Regions from separate parts of the Paenibacillus sp. TC-CSREp1 genome, predicted to be linked through region 2. Evidence: riboswitches for the same ligand, from Rfam matches in the RefSeq annotation. Region 2 holds a riboswitch; the other holds the start of a gene.
The links. A riboswitch is a leader RNA that binds a small molecule or an ion and turns the genes downstream of it on or off. The one in region 2 is predicted to bind FMN.
Positions count from the first base shown of each region.

Region 1: it holds a riboswitch for FMN, as region 2 does, so the genes downstream of both, ACQSGY_RS07885 (DMT family transporter) here and ribD (bifunctional diaminohydroxyphosphoribosylaminopyrimidine deaminase/5-amino-6-(5-phosphoribosylamino)uracil reductase RibD) in region 2, are expected to answer to the same signal.

Region 1 covers NZ_JBNOKM010000004.1:288,417-291,830, reverse strand. Annotated here, with positions in the region: gene ACQSGY_RS07890 (amidase) at 1-497, opposite strand, end outside; gene ACQSGY_RS07885 (DMT family transporter) at 731-1,711, opposite strand; FMN riboswitch at 1,859-2,016, opposite strand; gene ACQSGY_RS07880 (DinB family protein) at 2,099-2,614, opposite strand; gene ACQSGY_RS07875 (CGNR zinc finger domain-containing protein) at 2,762-3,331, shown strand.
Region 2 covers NZ_JBNOKM010000006.1:349,793-353,206, forward strand. Annotated here, with positions in the region: gene ACQSGY_RS11770 (riboflavin synthase) at 1-68, opposite strand, end outside; gene ribD (bifunctional diaminohydroxyphosphoribosylaminopyrimidine deaminase/5-amino-6-(5-phosphoribosylamino)uracil reductase RibD) at 158-1,261, opposite strand; FMN riboswitch at 1,591-1,756, opposite strand; gene ACQSGY_RS11780 (hypothetical protein) at 1,911-3,245, opposite strand.

The DNA.
Region 1 (3,414 bases), on a different contig from region 2:
GGTACAATGCCTGAAGCTACAGCGGCTGCGGCCCCGCCGCTTGAGCCGCCTGGCGAATGATTCACATTCCACGGATTGCGCGAGGGTCCGTGCAGCCGGGGCTCTGTTATATTTTTTAACCCGAATTCCGGAGTGTTGGTATGACCAATAACAATAAAGCCAGCCTGCTGCAAACGAGTTACAAAGTTGGAGCTTCGCTTGGCGCGATGCTCGCTGAACAGGCGTGAACCAGAGGTGAGAATTTCACCTTCCAGCGCTTGAGAGATGTCTTTTAATAGCAAGGGTACACCAGCAAAGGGCTGTTCCCCTGGCCGAACTGCACCGGCTTCCTGCCGGGCACGGGTTTCATATGTACGAATGACTGCATTCAGCTGCGGATTCACTTCCTCCAGACGCGCGAAGGCGGCTTCGAGCATTTCCACGGGAGATACCTGACGGGAGCGAATCATTTCAGCCAGCCCGATAGCATCGTAAGCAGTATATGTGAATGAAGACATGGGTTATCGTTCCTCTCTAATTCTGGATCATGTATTTTAACGGGCACACGATATATTCGTGTTCCATATCTCATCGTACCACCCCAAAGAACAAAAGACAAAACAAGCTGTAACGATAGAAAAGCACGGTTCCCCTTGAAGGTGAAGCCGTGCTTTCGTTGAGTTGTATTCATCGCGTTTTAGTAACATGCGGCACAATGCGATGGGGAGATGTAAATTCGGTTTTGTAAAGGTTACTCTGTACGTAATTTTGGTGCAGCATCAGCAATCGGTACTGAACGCTCACGCTGTTTGGAGATGGCAAACAGGGCAATCCAGATCAGGATAAAACCGATTAATTGTTCCCATGTTACCAGTGTACGGAAAGCAATCCAGTTCACAAGCACACCAGCCATAGGGAAGCTGAGTTCTGCGAGTGTTGCAACAGAAGCTTTGGTTGATGACAAGCCTTTGTAATATAGAAGCAGACTAAGCAAACCGGGCAGCAAAGCCTGACCAAGAATATTGAGAATAACAGCAGTTTGTGCACCAGCACCGGCTGGTAGTGTCCACGGTGCGCCTTCATTCCAGGTCATCAAGATCAGGAGTGGAAGTGCAACGACAAAGCGAAGGGCGGTCACTGTTTCATACCGAGCTTGCCCCAGCATCAGACGACCCATGACGGTTGAACCGCCCCACAACGCTGCCGCACCCAGAGAGAGCAGGCTGCCTGCATGAATCCAGTTATCCCAGTTGCCCAATGGCAAGGAAAAGCCAAATGTAAGCAGATATGTTCCTGCAAGTGCAATAATGAACAGGCCGCCGAAATGACGCGGCAATGTTTCTTTCAATAACACTTTGGCGAGTACAATCGCAAAGAGTGGCTGCATTTTTTGCAGTAACAATACGGTGTTGGGATCGTTATGAGTCAGAGCTAAAGTAAACAATACCGTTGCGAGTGCCGAGCCACCCCAGGAGATAAAAATAACAGCGATCCAGTGACGTGCGCGAAGCTGCTTGAGATCATCACGGAATTTCCATAGTACCGGAAGTGCAACCAGACTCACGATAATGTGTTCTACAAGCACAATCTGAGTAGAGGTCATTGTTTCAAGCAAAAGGATACGGAATAACGGGTCTACACCCCAGAGGGCCGCACCCAGTACGACAAGCCAAAAGCCGGTGTTGCTTCGTTCCTTGCGATAAAGCGTTGATGCAGTTGATGTGTTTTCCATATTCAGGACTCCTTCGTCAGAACACGGAATCTTCAGTTGGCAAAATCGACAAAATCCCCCGTCCTTGGTGTACACCAAATAAACGGGGGATCATTCAAAGACAAGACGTCAGGGAAAAAGACTCCCAAGAAACAGGCCTGTCATTGTGTTGATCTTCTCTCATCCGGACTGTACCGTCGGCCTTGGAGTCTCACCAAGTCAGTCGCTGGAAGTCATCACAAGCACAAACAGCGAGTCGCGGGCTGGTTCTATCAAATAAGAACATCACCGCCGGTTGGGAATTGCACCCTACCCCGAAGATCCTATTCAATTCATTAGTATATTGAACAAGTTGTAACCTTATGAAGTTCATCTTATTCCTGAAAGCGCTAGCAGTTCAAGTGTTTTTTAGAAAACAATACTCCAGCAGCCCTGTTGTCTGCGTAACTGCACAATTTGCCCTGCATGATAAGCATCGTGCAGAACCCACCGGGCAAGGGTTTGAGCCCAGTTTTGTTCGGAATCCATATAAGCTTCTTCGAGTTTAGCTTCCTGCAATGTAGCAAGGGTATCGCGCAACTGCTCAGCCAGTTTAGTAGTGTGCTCCATCAGCTTGCTCCAACCGGCTTCGTTCAATGGATCACCGGAAATACCAAATGTAGCTACGTTAGAATCAGCAGCAGGCATAGATGGAGTTTTATCCTGAAGACGATCCAAGATCCGTTGGTTGTAGTAGTACATATGATTGACGAGCTGCCAAATGCTTAGTCCTCCTGAAGGAGGAATCCAGGCTGCTTGCTCTGCGGTCAGCCCTTCAAGAGCCTTCGACAAGGGGACAATCCAGTTACACTGATCCCAGGTATCTTCCTTTTGAATAAGTAATACATCTAATGCGGTTGTAACAGACTTCATATTCAATTTCATTCCTCTCTTGTCAGACTCATTTCGTTTTTGCTTCATCGTGCTTGTAACTAGCTAATATGGTTTGAAATGGTTACAATTAATATAACACAATTCGAAGAGGGGTAACCATCTTTTTGATTTTAGACAGTTACATATGCGGAGGTATGTATGGACAGATTATGGACTGATTTTGTGAACAGTGATTATCATGACTGGCGTGGTGGGGACCGATCAGAAGACAGGCTGGGGAAAGCAAGCTGGCAGCAGGATTTTTTGAATCGTTGGAAATTAGAAGCGACGGTACCCGCCTCGAGTGCAGAGGAATCCGCGATGAGAAGTTTTAGAGATGAATTACAGGCTCTGGCTATTCGCATTTCTGCTGGAGGTCTGTTAACGGATAAGGACCAAGCGTGGTTAAATGACCGGATGCAGGCAGGTGGGGTAACCAGACGACTGATCTCACAAGAAGAAGGACTGGATGTTGTGCTGGTTCCGATGCATGCTCATTGGCAGCAGGTAATCGCAGAAGTGGCCGCTGATTTTGCCATGACATTATTAAAGGGAGAAGGACAGCGCATTCGAAGCTGCGACAATCCGGACTGCCGCTGGATCTTCTACGATGATACCCGGAGCAGAACACAGAAATATTGTGATGACAAAATGTGCGGTAATCTTATGAAGGTTAGACGGTTTCGGGCTAAACGAAAAAAGAAATCTAGTGAGGAATCTGGTGAGTAAAAAATGAAATTTAACCCGGTAGATTTACCTTGTACGATCAGTAAGCACCAACAGAGTAAAAGTGAGCTGTACCAGAATTGATA
Region 2 (3,414 bases):
ACCAGGGCTTCGCCTTTACGACCAATACGCCGAATTTGACCCACTTCTTCCACCAAACCCGTAAACATGCTGCCGCCTCCCTAGTTTAAAGCACTGTACACTTGCAGTCTTATTTGTTATAAGACCTCACTTTGTTCAGATTCGTCTAACCAGCCAGTTACTCCGGCCAGACCGGAATGCCGCCAATGCTAATATTATCTCCAACTTGCTCAATTTCCAGCTGATGCAGCTGGATCGCCTGACTCATCCGCTCTACACCTTCAAAACGGAAGCTTCCAGGGGTATCATACCCACCCACAATTTTCGGAGCAATAAACATAAGCAGTCGATCCACCAAACGTGCCTCGAGCATTGCACCATTTAACGTGCCGCCGCCTTCAAGCAGTATCGAGCCGATCTCGCGTTCTCCCAGCTTGCTTAGTCCATGCAGCAGATCGACACGGGGTCCAGGGCCACAGCGTATCACTTCTACACCGTACGCCTCAAGGCGCTCTGCCGCCTCCTGGCTGGCCTCATCAGTGGTAAGCACCCAGGTTGGTGCAAGCCCGTCCTTGACTATTTTAGAGCCTACAGGAAGTCGCAGCTTGGAATCCACCACGATTCTTACCGGGCTGATGCCCTCTACCTGCAAACGCGTTGTCAGCTCTGGATTATCGGCAATGACCGTGTCTACCCCTACCATAATGCCCTGGTGACGGTGACGAAGCGCATGTACAATTTCACGTGCCGGCTCGTTCGAAATCCATTTACTGTCTCCGCTGCGCGTTGCAATTTTCCCATCCAGCGTTGAAGCTGTTTTCAGGGTAACGAAAGGCAAACCGGTCGTAATAAACTTGATAAACTTCTCATTCAAGCGTCTTCCGCGTTCGCGCAAAACACCCACTTCAACTTCGATGCCTTGTTGACGAAGCATACTGATGCCTGTACCGGATACCTGCGGATTCGGGTCTTCACAGCAGACAACGACACGTTTGACCTTCTCATGAATCAATCGTTCACTACACGGCGGTGTTTTGCCATAATGGCTGCAAGGTTCGAGTGTTACATAAACCGTACTGCCCTCCGCATCACTTCCAGCCATATTCAGAGCATGCACTTCTGCATGGCCTGTTCCTCTCTTCAGATGGCTTCCCAGGCCAACAACCCGTCCATCCTTAACAACGACACATCCCACAACAGGATTAATTCCAGTCTGTCCTTGTGACCGTTCTGCCATATCCAGTGCTAACGCCATATAAAATTCATCATTGATCATTTCCATATCCGTTCACCCCACGGTTATAATCTTGAACTAAAAAATCCCCGCCGAACAATCCGTTCGAGTGGGGATGATGAGAGACTAATGTCATCTGCAAGAGTAAAAGGAATACACCATACCACACTTCACCCAAAATCATATTTCAGGCAAGTGAAAACAAACACATACCCCGATAAATACATTGTTCAGGTAAAGAGTTTCTTATAAATCGGTATGACGTACAGGAAGCTTCGTTCAACTACGAACCTTCCCTGCATAGCACCTGCGAGCTATCGCTTGCTGAACAGCTATGCAGCATTACTCCTGCGGCGTGCAGCCTGTCCGGCATACACACTCTCCTTCTCCCATCCAGACTATACTGTCGGTTCTGGAATTACACCAGATCAGCCATCTGCCACAGGCAGACAGGTCACGGACTTTGTTATGTTGATATGCAAACTCTGCTTCAACATGGACATCACCGCCGGTAGGGAATTTCACCCTGCCCTGAAGGATTCGCTTACGTTATTAATTGGATGTTAGCACTTTAGTGTCAAAAAATCAATTTATTTTTGTTTCTTTTTGTCACATACTAACTTTTAATAAGCATTTATGCATTCTAATCCGCATCTTGCACGAGACACGGATCTTAATCCTAGAGAGAAAATAAGTTCTATAGATCAGGAAAACACCAGCTAGCCATGTGTCTTAAATCCTTTGCCGAATGGAAAGGAATACGGTTTGGTGCTGGCTGGTCAGCAGCAGGAGCTGGCATATCCCGGGCCACTCTTCTAACCCAACTCGTAGAGTCCATTCCGATAGCCGAACACTGCCAGCGTTCATCCGGCCTAGGACGAACGGTCAGAATAAGCTCTTCTTTTCCCGGCATATCTGGAAACACACCATCCAAATACTCAACTATGGCACGTTTGTCCTTCACTACATGGCAGTAAACGGTAACCCAAACACCACTAAGCACCTTCACAGCATATACATCTCCAGGCAGCACCTCACCTGTGCCGGCATCCGGAGATTTTTTGGGAACCTTGGCCTTGACACCGACAGCTCGTCTGCTTTCGAATGCACCAATAACCGTCTCACTCGCTGGTGGATTCGGTTCAGGTTTGTGCTCAAGCGATACATCACTGCAATTGAAGTCACCGAAAATCCGGGACAGATTCTGCTCGTTAATCCCGACAGATGAATCCCACCATGCGAGCGGAGCTTGAACCTCAACACGGGTATTAGGTCGCATGTCACGTTCTGCATAAGAAGTGAACGCAGTCATCATGCCCGGCTGCTCTGGTGTGTCCAGAATGCCTGCTAGTGCCAGCGTCTCGAGCAGGTCCCGGTACACATATATCTTTTTGGAAGGCAGCAGTTGTGCTTTTTTCAGTGCATCCGCAGCCTTGCTGTAACGGGTCTTGGGAGGCAAATTGCGCAGTACAGTAAGAACAGCACTGAACGTCCAGCGATCATATTCAGTCGGAGCAGGAATCTCGGGTGAAGCAGCCATCTCCCTCATAGCCAGTACATGTCCAAAAATGTGACCATCCAGAGGTGTGCCATTTGTCATCCGCCAGTACCACTGAAGCGATGTATCTACTCCGTCATTCACATCCAGACCACAGATCTGGCACTTGTGACTCGAAGGATACGGCTTATATTCATGATCCGGCATGCTGGTTGCAATCAGTTTACCTGTAAGAAGTGAACGCCAGATCATTGGCGCTGACCATAGAGAAGCCACAAAAGCCTCAGCAGCGTCCTGAACTGTCCAACGCTCTGCCAATGTTCTCAGGTCACGGATCGTCTCCTCATGCTGCGGTCTTGCAATGCGATTAGGTTCATGCCCAGCAGCCTCTAATGCCTGTAATTGCTCCGTTGATACGTCCTTAGGCACAATCTGTCTTGAAGCATGGATCTGCTCGTCCCAAGTTGTACTCTCACTATAAATGTGCTGAAGTAATTTAAGCTGCTGTACAATATCCAAACCCAAAGTCAACACATCCTTTCACGTTAAGTTTATTACATATGTACTTCCTTCATGGCGTTATACTCCTATGTAAGGATACCTCTATTGCGGAGCAGGAATCACCAAATCATGTCTTCAACCTAGAGTAACCCAGGTTTCATGAACTCACCAGTTCCTTTAAGCTTATTTTTGACAAGATCAA